DNA from 3 places in the Photobacterium sagamiensis genome. Region 2 is predicted to be linked to each of the others. Evidence: predicted binding sites of a transcription regulator. Region 2 holds the regulator's gene; each other region holds the start of a gene.
What was found. Region 2 encodes PurR, which represses purine synthesis genes. Its sites were predicted from a motif close to TNANGNAAACGTTTNCNTNA; they were not measured.

Region 1 (4,606 bases), on a different contig from region 2:
CCGGGCTGGATCCTAGTGTCGCCCTCTTTGGTGCGGGTATTGGTACTCTTCTTTTTCAAGTCATCACTAAACGTTCCGTTCCTATCTTCCTCGCTTCCTCCTTTGCATTCATTGCTCCAATTATTTACGGCGTCCAAACTTGGGGGATAGCTGGCACTATGGGCGGCCTGATGATGGCTGGCGTCGTGTATGTGCTGATGGGAGCCATCATCAAAGTACGTGGCGTTGCGATTATCCATAAAGTCCTGCCACCCGTTGTCGTTGGCCCGGTGATCATGGTCATTGGCTTAGGTTTAGCACCAGTAGCCGTAAACATGGCATTAGGAAAAACCGGCGATGGTGCGGTGCAGTTAGTAAATGACGATGCCGCCCTATGGATTTCAGCAGTATCACTACTGACAACCATTGCCTTTAGTGTCTTTGCGAAAGGTTTCCTAAAGCTAATGCCAATTATGGCCGGCGTTGTTGCAGGTTACTGCGTAGGCCTTGGTTTTGGTGTTGTGGACTTTACGCCTGTTGCGCAGGCAAGCTGGCTGGCTTTACCTAATTTCACATTCCCAGAGTTTAATATCAACGCCATCTTGTTCATGATCCCTGTCGCTATTGCCCCTGCGGTAGAGCACGTGGGCGACATACTGGCAATATCTAACGTAACGGGTAAAGACTACCTGAAGAAACCGGGTTTGCACCGCACAATGGCGGGCGATGGGATAGCAACGATTGCCGCATCAATGTTTGGTGCACCGCCTAACACCACTTATTCAGAAGTGACTGGCGCAGTTATGCTAACCAAAGCATTCAATCCAATCATCATGACATGGGCTGCAGTAGCCGCACTGGTACTGGCCTTTGTCGGCAAACTAGGGGCAATACTGCAAACTATTCCGGTCCCGGTTATGGGCGGCATCATGATCCTGCTATTTGGTTCAATTGCAACCGTTGGTCTCAATACGCTAATCAAGAATCAGGTTGATCTGCACAAAGCACGTAACCTGGTTATCGTGGCGGTAACACTGGTATTTGGTATTGGCGGGATGGCTTTCGGTATCGGCGAATTCAGCCTGCAGGGTGTGAGCCTGTGCGGTATTGTTGCCATCTTGCTGAACCTGATCCTGCCTGACGATCTGGGTGAGAATCACGTTGTTGATAATGCTCAGATGGAAAACACCACAGAGAGTTAAGACGTTGTAATTATAACAAAAAAGGCCGCAATCTTAATTGCAGCCTTTCTACCAATTCCATTAATTTTCTGACTACTCTGATAATTAATAGATTTGGGTTTACACCGAGAATAAAAAAGCCGAACTACGTTCGGCTTTTTTCTATCAAGACTTCGGTCTTACTTAGTACCGAAGATTTTGTCACCCGCATCGCCCAGACCAGGAACGATGTAGCCTTTGTCATTTAGCTTCTCATCGATAGCAGCTGTGTACAACTCAACATCTGGATGCGCTTTTTCCAGTGCTTCAATCCCTTCAGGCGCAGCAACAAGTACTAAGACTTTAAATTGCTTACAGCCTTTCTCTTTTAGCAGGTCCAGTGTTGCTATCATTGAACCGCCAGTCGCTAGCATTGGGTCAACAACCAAAGCAATACGCTCATCAATGTTTGATGCAAGCTTGTTGAAGTAAGGAACAGGCTCTAATGTTTCTTCGTCACGGTAGATACCGACCACGCTGATACGTGCACTTGGTACGTGCTCAAGCACGCCGTCCATCATACCAAGACCGGCACGAAGAATAGGTACAACCGTTACCTTTTTACCTTTGAGCTGGTCAATTTCAACTGGACCATTCCAACCTTCAATGGTAACTTTTTCTGTTTCGAAGTCTGAAGTCGCTTCATACGTCAGTAGGCTGCCTACTTCCGTTGCTAACTCACGAAAACGCTTAGTGCTGATGTCGCCTTCGCGCATAAGACCAATCTTATGTTTAACCAGTGGGTGTTTAACCTCAACGACTTTCATTTCTGACTCCTAAGCAAACAAAATTTAAAAAAATCGAACCATTATACACTAGACCATTAACCTTCTGATAGGGGAATAGGTATCGTTTGCTCAGGAAATAGCCAGCAAGATTTATTGACGCAAACGTTTCCCTTTCCGCCCTGACTGCTGTTATCATACCCTCGCTTTTTTACTTTAATACGTTGAGGGACCTCCTGTGAGCGGCAATAACTCTTCTCTTAGTTACAAAGATGCTGGTGTAGATATCGATGCAGGTAATGCATTAGTAGATCGTATTAAAGGGGTGGTAAAACGCACCCACCGTCCTGAGGTAATGGGCGGCATTGGTGGTTTCGGGGCGCTATGCTCGCTACCAACCAAATATAAAGAGCCTGTATTGGTATCAGGCACCGACGGCGTGGGCACTAAACTTCGTTTAGCGATGGATCTGAACAAGCATGACACGATCGGTATTGATCTCGTTGCAATGTGTGTCAATGACCTGATTGTTCAAGGTGGCGAACCTCTGTTCTTCCTTGACTACTACGCAACAGGCAAGCTGGAAGTTGATACGGCAGCCGCTGTTGTTGCGGGTATCGGTGAAGGTTGTATCCTGGCGGGTTGCGCGTTAATCGGCGGTGAAACAGCTGAAATGCCGGGCATGTACCATGGCGAAGATTACGACGTTGCTGGTTTCTGTGTTGGGGTTGTTGAGAAAGCTGACATCATCGACGGCTCTAAAGTGAAAGCTGGCGATGCACTCATCGCTGTTGGCTCAAGTGGCCCGCACTCAAACGGTTATTCACTCGTCCGTAAAATCATCGAAGTGTCACAAGCTGATCTTACCCAGGAGCTGGAAGGTAAATCACTCGCGGATCACCTGCTAACCCCAACTAAGATTTATGTGAAATCAACCCTGAAAATGATGGAGTCCTGTGACGTTCACGCGATTTCTCATATCACTGGCGGTGGTTTCTGGGAGAACATTCCACGTGTACTTCCAAAAGGAACTAAAGCGGTTGTTGATGGTAACAGCTGGCAGTGGCCTGCAATCTTCAACTGGCTGCAAACAGCCGGCAATGTTGAAACCTACGAAATGTACCGTACTTTCAACTGTGGTGTAGGCCTGGTGATTGCCCTACCACAAGCCCAAGCAGAACAAGCAATTGAAATTCTGAAGGCGGAAGGCGAAAACGCCTGGCTACTCGGTGAAATTGCTAACGCTGACGCCAACGAAGAGCAGGTGGAGATCAAGTAAGTCGATGAAAAACATCGTTGTCCTAATTTCTGGTAATGGTTCAAATCTTCAAGCCATCATTGATGCTTGTCAGAATGGGACCATTGAAGACGCAAAAGTCGCGGCCGTGCTATCAAACAAAGCTGATGCTTATGGTCTTGAGCGCGCTCGCCAGGCCGGAATTGAAGCGGTGCCTCTTGCCGCGAGTGACTACGCTGATCGCGAAGCTTACGATAAGGCAATGGCAGAGCAAATCGATAGCTTCGAGCCAGAACTTGTCATATTGGCCGGGTTCATGCGTATCCTCAGTGATGAGTTTGTTCGTCACTATCAGGGCAAAATGCTTAACATCCATCCTTCTTTGTTGCCGAAATACACCGGTCTTCATACCCACCAGCGCGCTTTAGATGCTGGTGATAAAGAACATGGTACCAGTGTCCACTTTGTCACCGAAGAGTTAGATGGTGGCCCGGTGATCCTGCAAGCAAAAGTGCCTATTTTTGCTGAGGATACGGTTGAAGAAGTAACAGCCAGAGTACAGCAGCAAGAGCATCGCATTTATCCTTTAGTTGCGAACTGGTTCTTGCAAGATCGTTTAGTGATGGAGAATGAAGCCGCGGTATTAGACCGTGAACCACTGCCTCCCCAAGGCTACGCAGCCGACGAATAAAAAAACGCGGCCAGCTGGCCGCGTTTTTATTTATTCGCCAAATTGTTCAGACCCGACATTAGCTATTACATCACAACGCCTTGAGCGGCAACTGTCGTCTACAGGGTCCGGTTATGCACGAGTTCACCAAAGTGGAACACGCTAAACTCCCCTTGCTGCATTTTATGCCAACGCTCATCATTGGTAAGAGGCTGAGTCGCAATCACGGTGACCACATCATTGGGTGTTGTTTCCTTATGGAAATCAATCGTGACATCTTCATCGATCAACGATGCCTGCCCAAATGGGGCGCGGCGGGTGATCCAATGCAAGTTGTTGGTACAGTAAGTCACAACACAGCTACCGTTGCTTAGCAGCATGTTATACACACCAAGCTGGCGCAAGCGATCGCAACACTGTGCGATATAGTCATACACCGGCGCTAAGTCATCGGGCAGATCTGGAAATTTTGCTTCTAACTGGTTTAGCAACCAACAAAAAGCAATTTCACTATCGGTATCCCCAACGGGTTTAAAGCGTCCGGTATCAAGCGCGTCATAGCCTGTCAGCTGACCATTATGGGCAAAAGTCCAGTAATGCCCCCATAGCTCCCGGGTAAAAGGATGGGTATTTTCTAAACTGACCCCTCCCCGATTAGCCTGCCGGATATGGCTGACCACTGCGCAGCTTTTGATCGGGTATTCCTGTACTAACTCGGCAATACGAGACTTATAGCTCGGATTAGGGTCTTTAAATGTTCTGAACCCTTTACCTT
Region 2 (4,606 bases):
TAGCTCTTATTTTAAGGATTAAGCCCCAAAACAGCATTAAAAGGTTAAATGCACCAATGATGGTAAGAGTGTCATACAGCAGATCTAACGGTGCAAACTGGTTGTAAACAAAAAACATCGCCATTAACGGTGGTAGCAAACTGATAAAGATCAAACTGCGAAGTAGCTTTGGCCACTTATAAAATTTGTCTCTAAATATGTGATCTGTTTGACCCGGGAAAGGCTTGGAGCAGAACATAGCAACCTCTCAGTAAATAATGCTCGCATGATTTTACAAACCTTCATATTAATTGAAAGCTTATTGATGCATTTATGAGCAGCTTTGTGAGAGGGTTCAATATTTGACATAGCCTGACATAAGGTAATACGAGCTTTTATGCATAGTCTGCTGGAGAAGCAGAGACAGAGAGATCTGTGAGGTAAAAAAAGAGGCGTGATGCGCCTCTTTCATGGTTGATCAATTGATTATGGTAACGCAGACAACAACTCGGTACGTCGCTGTTCAGTGATAACAGACCAATGTTTACCACTGATCGCACCTTCCAATGCCCATAACAACTCGACATTTAATGATTCTTGATGCGTTTGCTGTAAAGCTTTGTAGGCATCAAGTGCGCCAAGATCAAAAAGTTGTTCTATGGTATCAATGCCTGCTTTCTTTAACATTCGTTCATTGGCTAAACGTAAGTTCGGAAGGTCTTTGATACGATTAGGACCGGTGTTGCTTTTGGTCTTTTTATCTTGTTGGGCTGCCGCTAGAGAGCGTTTTGCCTGGCAGAGAATTTTACTTGGGTCATTCCACCATTGGTCAGGAATAGCATAATGCTTGGTGACAACCGGAAATCCGCGCTTCTTGTACACGTATGGTTCAAGGCCGGCTTGCTTAAATTCTTGTTCATTATCGGCATTTGCACGCAAGTGTAGTTTATCGTTCACTACGAGAGCGAACATAGTTTCACCGGCGAAAATACCAAAACCGCCAAACATCGAGCGTGACTTAATGCACTCTAAACAGTCAAATAATTTTAATGTGTCTTTTAGTACTGGTTTATCCATGCTTCTTCTCGGTGAAAAATACTTTGAGTCACCTAACATCGGAGCGAGGAAATCAGATTAGCAAGTTGCCGAATAGTTTTGTCAAATGTGTGTAAAAATTTGACCGTATCCGAGCAAAAATCCATCGGTAACCCCGCTACCATAAGTTAAGTTAGTTATAAAAAACCACTTTCTTTTAGGCCGGAAGCTTTGCGTCCCACTCTTTCGGGTGGTTTGCCTTGTTCGTGACTTAATAAAGTTTATCGTAGATAAGGTATTTGTTCTTACTCTAAGCTATTGGAAATGTGATACTGCTTCCAGTTATTTGCTTTTTTATATGTTTTACGCCGCTGTTAAATTGAATTGAGCATTTTTTCTGATGATATATTCGTGTCTAAAAAAGCCGACAAGTGATGACTTGTCGGCTTCTTGTTGTACGCAGTGGGATCAGTTTAAGTCTTTGACAGATTTCCGAATCACTAATTCAGGTGCCATTTCAAACACACGTCGGGCATGATCCTTATCTTTCACGCGTTCCATCAGAATTTCGACTGCCGTCTTACCTAAACGACGTTTAGGCTGGTGGATAGTGGTCAACGGTGGTGAGAAGTATGGTGCTAGCTCAATGTTGTCGTAACCGATGATAGAAATATCGCCAGGTACGCGGATACCTGCCTGCTCAAAAGTACTGATCAATGCCATTGCCATAATGTCGTTGAAACAAAAGATGGCAGTAGGGCGCTCGTCCATTGCAATGTACTGGTTAGCAGCTGCAACAGCAGACTCACATTCAAAATCCCCTTCAAGAATCCAATCATCATTCACGACCAGATTGGCTTCTGCCATTGCTTTTTTGAAACCTTTTAAACGCTCACGGCAGGTGACTTTCTCAACATGACCTGACAGACAGCCAATTTTAGCATGGCCGTGTTCAATAAAATGCTTGGTAGCAATGTAACCACCAAATTCAGCGTTATCCTGGATCTTATCTGTATGCGGGCTTTCCGGGCCCCAGTCCATGATCACCATTGGCAGATCACTTTTACGTTCAAGTAGGTCAAGTAGCTCTTGGTCGATATCCGAGCACATCACAAGCAATCCATCAACACGCTTTTCAGCTAGCATGCGCAGGTAATCACGTTGCTTAGATAAGTTACCTTCGGTGTTACAAAGGATCAGGGTGTAGCCATCCTTGTAACAATACTCTTCAACACCGTGAATGACTTCGGCAAAAAACGGGTTGGTTGATTTGGTTACCAACATACCAATGGTGCGAGTCGTATTACATTTGAGGCTTCGTGCTACCGCACTGGGTGCGTAGTTGAGTTCATCAACGGCGGCCAGTACTTTTTTCTGTGTTGCTTCTGCCACGAAGCGGGTTTTGTTGATCACGTGAGAAACTGTTGTGGTCGACACACCAGCCATACGTGCAACATCTTTAATCGTTGCCATATTTATTCTTCTAATAATTGTAGGTCAGAGGTCTGATCCGACCAATTCTTAACTGATACCAAATTGAGTAACTACGCAACCGTTAATTACCTATTTATTCAATTTGGTACGATTGATATTTCACAAAGTATAAAACGTCAAAAAGCCGCTTCTCTAACGAGCGGCTTGGTATTAATGCTAGCCCCAAAAGGCGTTTCACTGTGTAATCGCTTGCGTTCACATTTTACTGAGTGTAGCGCACAGTGCAACGTTTCTGTATACCAAGAGGAAATTACTTGATAGACATCAACAATCTTTATGCAACTTCAGTAAACTAGGTTCATAATAATGCATGGATAAATGCTTTTTAAAGTCTTTAATGAGAGATTTTGGCTAGGCTTTTCAGGTCAGTAACGACGACATAGTTGGTTGGTCCCTTGTTTGTTTAGGTCGTTATTGCGGACTCTGGCGGAAACGCTTGATCAGGATCATCGTAACACTTGGGCTCGCTTGATGTGTCGGAAATTCGTGTGATAATTGTCATATTAACGACGATGATATTGGGTCAAATTTATGTCCGGTGATAATAAAAGTGGTGTTCGCTTTGCTTACATTGCGAGCTTTCTTACGCCTTTAACTTTAATGATTTCAGGCATTGTTGCGGTTATATATTCCGCTTACCAGTTGAATAAAGGCACTGATGAACTGACTTACAGTCATTACTACACCATTATTCGCACCTTCTTCTTGTTCTTTACTTTCTTTGTGGTGCTGGGTGTAACTGCAGCGACTACTACAGGAATGGTTGCTGGCGCTGAGTATTGGGTACACAGCGATTTTCTGGATAAGGCTCTTCACGTCATTCCGGTTGTTGGCCTTATCATTGCTGCTCTGGCAATTGTGAAATGGTTTGTAAAACATATCCAAGGGATGAAGTTACTTAGCCAGAATAAAGCTATTGAGCTTTAATTACCAATGAGCAGCTCGAAGTCCATGTCAGCAAATTTAGATTAAAATTAATATTGAGCAGGCTGCTTGGAGTAATAGCGATGGTAACAGCGCTAACTGGCCCCACCAAAGAGCAGGGGCATCAGATTTCCCGAACTGCGAGACGAAACAAACGGTTAAGTATGCATGAAGGGATTGCCCCCTGGTGTGATTGTTGTGTTTGCGAAGCCGAGCCCTACTGGGCCGATGTGGCCAAGGAGATGGGAATTAATCTGAGCGATTATGAAGATGATTGCTAATCCAACTTCACCGCGGCACACTTGCCGCGGTGAGTCACTTTAACCAATCTTTGCTATTACTGAATAGTCTCGATTAAATTATTTAGTTCATCAACCAATTGCTCTGTTTTGGGATCCTGGGCTTTCATTGCCGCGAAGGTATCTTGCTGGAGCTTTTCCTGCATACCCATTAGGTCTTTGTCGGCCATGATAGCCTGGCGTTGTTCCGCCATTGTTTGTTTGGCCGCTGTAAACTCTTTAATTAGCTCACTGCGCTTTTCTTCGCTAAGGGAAGTATCCTGAACTTGCTCTTGGATCTCTTGTGCTTTAGCTATGAACTCTTCAGGCGCATAGCCGATTTCATCTGCTTTTTGCTGAAACTTGCTCTCTAACTGCTTAGATTGTTCTGCCAAGTCTGGGTTAGCTTGCAGGGTTTGCTGCCTGATGCTGGTGAGATCCCGCTGGATTGAATTAATGCGGTTTACTGTATCTCGTTGTGCAACTATTGAATCAGCGGCTATGCCACTGGCATTAACTTGAGGAGCCAGCAATATCATAGATAAAAATACCAGAGGCAAAGACATTTTAACAAACCAGCTCTTCATCGATGGAGAGGGCTTTACTAGCGTATTGAGTTTATGCATCGCAGATATCTCTTTGTTATCAGTGTTGTTTAAATCTATAAAAGTCACGAGCAGGTAATGTCAGGGTATTGTCATGAAAGCTGTTCGTTTGCTGAACCGATATAACAAGCAGGGAGTGGGGATAGATAATTAATGGAATTGGTATGAAGAAAAAAAGCCGGCATTTAATGCCGGCAACTAGAGATAGTGTGGTTCAGTATTTATGATGACCGATTAGATTATTATTCTTCTCCGGCAAGGAATGCCGAGTCTAATTTACAAAATGCAACA
Region 3 (4,606 bases), on a different contig from region 2:
TTGCGGTAACGGGCTTTGCTCGTGGTGATTACCCCGAACTTGAGCAAATGGGCGTCACCATGGTCAAGGGCGATATTAGTGATAAGACAACGCTGATGAATGCGATGAAAGGCTGTGATCTGGTTTTTCATGTGGCTTCAAAGGCGGGAGTCTGGGGTTCAAAAGCAGACTATTACGCCCCTAATGTCGACGGTGCACGTAATATTATCGATGCCTGTCAGGTGCTGCGTATCGATAAACTCGTCTATACCAGTACTCCAAGCGTGACGTTTGCAGGTTTTGATGAAGCGGGGATTGATGAATCCGCTCCCTATGCCAATAATTATCTGAATTATTACGCTGAATCGAAAGCCATCGCCGAGCAGATGGTGCTTGCCGCGAATGGTCGCCTTCTCGAAAAGACCTGTTGTCTTGAAAATATTAATTCTCTTGAAAAAATAGATAGCCTTGAAAAAACAGATAGCTTTGAAGAGCCAAATAGTCTTGAAGAAAGTGATTGCCTTGAAGGAACAGATAAACAGCTAAAGACAGTGGCATTGCGTCCCCATCTTATCTGGGGGCCGGAAGATCCCCACCTGGTACCAAGGGTGATTGACCGAGCTCGCGCTGGCAGGCTCAAGCTGGTGGGGCGTGAAGATAAACTGGTTGATACTATTTATGTCGACAATGCTGCCTACGCGCATATTCTGGCAGCACTAAGACTGAGTGAGCCGGAAGCTGTGTGCGCGGGAAAAGCGTATTTCCTCAGTAATGATGAGCCGATCACTATGGCAGCCATGCTTAATAAAATCCTTTCCTGTGCCGACTTACCGCCTGTTCGCAAGCGAGTACCGACATCACTTGCCTATGGGGTAGGTGCTTTGCTGGAATGGATCTATGGATGGCTAGGTAAAAAGCAGGAACCTGTGATGACCCGCTTTGTTGCCCGTCAGCTGTCGACTAGCCACTATTTCGATATCAGTGCCGCGAAAACGGATTTGGGCTACGTGCCTCTTGTCAGTATTGAAGAAGGGATGAAGCGACTCAAAGCATCACTGAAGAGTTGCTAATCTGCTTATTAGTGATTGGTATAATGCAAAAAAACCTGCTCGATGAGCAGGTTTTTTAGTCTGTGAAGCAGCAGGCCTAATCAACTAAACCATAATCTTTGCGAAGAATCGCAACGATTTCGGCTTTAGGGTTCTCACTTAATGTGATTTTCTTGCCGGTGATTTTTTCAGCAATGCCAGTGTAGATTTTTGATACCTGCATCAGTACTTCCTGAGGAAGTGCATTATCACGAGCAAGTGCTGAACGCTCTTTCATACGATCTTTATTCAGAAGTATATCAGGATCGGGGAAGTGGTTTAGCAGCAGCTGACGGAAATCTTCTTTCGAGTTTTCAATAATTACACCGTCCCGGAAAGCGGCTTCGTCCCAGATACGTGATGAATCAGGCGTACCGACCTCATCCATATAGATCAGTTTTTCCTTGCCGCTTGCATCTGTCACGTAACCAAACTCAAATTTGGTATCAACAAAGATTTGGCCCAGTTTTTCCAGCTCATTGCTGATGACGTTGAAACCTTCTTTAAGCAGGGCTTCATAATGATCGATATCAGCCGGATCACGGAAATTGAAAGCCGTGAAGTTGTCTTCGATATTCTGGCGGGTGATATTCACGTCATCAACAGCCGGAACACCAGGAATGCCTTCTAGAATGCCCTTGGTCGACGGTGTAATTAATAGTTCTGGCAGCTTCTGATCTTTGCTTAAGCCTTCCGGTACTTCGATACCACAGAAATCACGCTCACCTTTTTCATACGAACGCCACATTGAGCCTGTGATGTACTGGCGGCAGATAGCTTCAATCATTACCGGTTTTGCTTTCTGAACAATCCAGATAAACGGGTGGGGAATGTCTAAAATATGGCTGTCAGCTAAGCCATTCTCGCGGAACAACTTAAACCAGTGATTGGAAATAGCGTTTAATGCAGCGCCTTTTCCGGGAACGCCCTTCAGACCGCCTACACCATGCCAAATGCAGTCAAAGGCTGAAATACGGTCACTGATCACCATGATGGCCAGCGGTGCATCTGGTGCAACATCGTAGCCTTTTTCTTCAATCAGGCGGCGGCTGTCGGCATCAGTCAGCCAGTAGACCGAACGCACTTTACCACTGTGAACAGGTTTGTCGGTACGGATCGGCAGATCATCATTTACAGCAAGGACTTGATCAGCAAGACTCATGGTGAAATTCCTATTTTCAAAAATCAATACGATGATAAAAGCATGCAATTAGCGGCTAACAATCTACAGATTAGGCGGTTAGCTGAATTCTGAGGCAAATGATACCAGAACTAGCCACCGCTGCCAGTAAAAAAGCAAACGTTTGCTTTTCTGGTTGAATGAGAGTGGAAAAGCATTGTTACTAATTGTAAAAATATGAGTAATACCCATCGCTATCGTGGGGGGAAAGGAGAGATGTAAAGCACTGAACATTCCCATATTCAGTGCTTGCTTCAGAGCAGAAATTGCTGTTGAAAGATAAACAGCCCCCAGTCTTGATAGACTAATTTCAGCTCTGTGTTATCGGATATGGCGTGATAAAACGTCTCCACGTCACGCTCATTAAAATCAGCCCCGGTAATCCAAAACAGACTAATCCCATCGCACCTGAGCGGGGTTCACCTTCGGCAAAAGATGCCCACGACCAGCCAATGCAGATCCATAAGAAACCAAATACCGCTACCAGACACAGGTTAGCCACCAGGCTTAAACGATACTGCCGGTTCAGATTCATATACCACCATGCTGCGCCTGTTGTTAGCATTCCCATTAAGTACCACATTAAACCAATCATATTAAGACTCCTGCTCTGAGTGCCAGAACGTTTGTACCGCGTTATCAACATCCATATTGCCGTAGCCAAACAAAATATCAGCGTCCTTCATCAACTTGTGGACAAAGCCGGATGTAAAGGTATTGGATGCGTCGATCATCCTGTGATGCCAGAAATCAGGTTTGTTCCATGGGCAGGCTTTGACACAGACAATACAGCCAATGCCATTGTCGCCCCAAAACTTGAAACACTTTTTCGCGTCGTTATAAAACTTTTTAACGCCAACCTGGCCATGCCATGCATAGTCAGGGTTATCGGCACCTTCATAGGTAGGATAAAAATCAGGTTTATCATCCATGCTGATCGCGCTGGATGGGCACTGCTCAGCACAACGCTTACAGTTTTCGCAGAACTCCATAATGCCGAAATCGCGCGGTTTGTCGTACTCAACAAAATCCAGATCGGTATAGATTTTGGCCAAGCGGATTCGGTTGCCAAGCTTAGGGACGATGAGGGTTCCGTTACGGGCACCTTCCCCGATGCCTGATGCAATGCCATAGGCCACGTTATTGCCGAGATCGTTGCCTGAAGCAACTGCTTGATAGCCTAAGCGGCGAATGAAGTCTGCAACCTGGCCGCCGACCAGCGACATTCTGGTATATTCGTTACTGACAGAGCCACTTGCTAATGGGGCTGGAGCGGTACGAATGGCCTCGTAATCTTCTTCGAAGGCTAACACGATGACCGTCTTGGGTTTGAATGGGAAATCGTCTTCCCAAGAGTAGGTCTTTTCTGCAATGGTGTCGTAGATTGGCGAGAAGTTCCAACGCGGATCATTATGGGTAATACCCACCCGTGCGGCACCGTAAAGGTGGCAGGCGCGCTTGATGTGTTGTGAGGCTTCCGAAGGTGAATTAAATTCCCACTTAACCGGAGCCAAATTCAATTGTTCCCAGGTGTGTTCACCGGTATTGGGTACACCGAATTTACTTTTGGGACCAAGATATTTTTCCAGTGATGATTTACTGGCATGGGCCAGTGCCCAGTCGATCTGGCGATAACCCATTTTGCTGTTATCCCATACAGACGGATCCGGCTTCATGTTTACCACTAATTTTCTGGCGACATGTTTAAACTTAAATCCCGGTTCATTGATGGCAGCAGCAAAAGCCTGATCCCGTTCCGGATACTGCTTCTGCAATTTAGGTGAGATTGCGTAGCTGAAGATCAAATCGCGCTGATCCATCGGCTTGAGCACATCGTCCAGTATCTCTACCGGGAAGTCATCATAAGGCACGCCTTGAACACGGTAGTTTATCATTCCGGCAGCGCCACCAGCAGCTGCTACTCCAGCTGTGATAGCACTAATCCGGAAGAACTTTCGTCGGCTGATATTTTCAACTGAGTCATTTTCTTCTTTTGGTTGTTTAACGTCTTTGTTATCCATTTTATTACCGCTAGAAATACAGAGTAGATCTATATTAACCAGCGTATAAAATTCAATGTATACCAAAAACTGTATAGGCTTATACTAAATCGAACAACCAAGGTAATGATTTTGGTTAGTATTATTTAGCAATCAAATATGTTGTGGGTTTGTTCCATATATTGGGTAAACATGTCTAAAAATACTTTTACTTTTTTTGCCATATAGCGGCGAGAGCTATAAATAACGTAATAAGACTGCTCGATGGCGTATTTTCCTCCGAACAGGCAGACCAGGTTGCCTTTTCTCACTTCGTTATCTGCTAATTGCTGTGGGACCCAGCAAACCCCATGACCTTG

Region 1: the regulator PurR is predicted to act here: its motif matches at 2,082-2,101, upstream of purM (phosphoribosylformylglycinamidine cyclo-ligase).
Region 3: the regulator PurR is predicted to act here: its motif matches at 2,360-2,379, upstream of L4D76_RS04820 (phosphoribosylaminoimidazolesuccinocarboxamide synthase).

The regions. Positions count from the first base shown of each region.
Region 1 covers NZ_JAKJSP010000053.1:31,005-35,610, forward strand. The annotation lists gene L4D76_RS22290 (uracil-xanthine permease family protein) at 1-1,181, shown strand, start outside; gene upp (uracil phosphoribosyltransferase) at 1,340-1,966, opposite strand; gene purM (phosphoribosylformylglycinamidine cyclo-ligase) at 2,163-3,203, shown strand; gene purN (phosphoribosylglycinamide formyltransferase) at 3,208-3,852, shown strand; gene L4D76_RS22310 (class II glutamine amidotransferase) at 3,951-4,606, opposite strand, start outside.
Region 2 covers NZ_JAKJSP010000047.1:6,019-10,624, reverse strand. The annotation lists gene L4D76_RS20770 (hypothetical protein) at 1-238, opposite strand, end outside; gene L4D76_RS20765 (TfoX/Sxy family DNA transformation protein) at 466-1,056, opposite strand; cyclic di-GMP riboswitch class I at 1,180-1,284, opposite strand; gene purR (HTH-type transcriptional repressor PurR) at 1,483-2,487, opposite strand; gene L4D76_RS20755 (hypothetical protein) at 3,040-3,435, shown strand; gene L4D76_RS20750 (hypothetical protein) at 3,516-3,713, shown strand; gene L4D76_RS20745 (hypothetical protein) at 3,770-4,336, opposite strand; gene torD (molecular chaperone TorD) at 4,558-4,606, opposite strand, start outside.
Region 3 covers NZ_JAKJSP010000014.1:19,578-24,183, reverse strand. The annotation lists gene L4D76_RS04825 (NAD-dependent epimerase/dehydratase family protein) at 1-1,049, shown strand, start outside; gene L4D76_RS04820 (phosphoribosylaminoimidazolesuccinocarboxamide synthase) at 1,126-2,229, opposite strand; gene L4D76_RS04815 (tetrachloroethene dehalogenase) at 2,558-2,842, opposite strand; gene L4D76_RS04810 (reductive dehalogenase) at 2,844-4,268, opposite strand; gene L4D76_RS04805 (LysR family transcriptional regulator) at 4,394-4,606, opposite strand, start outside.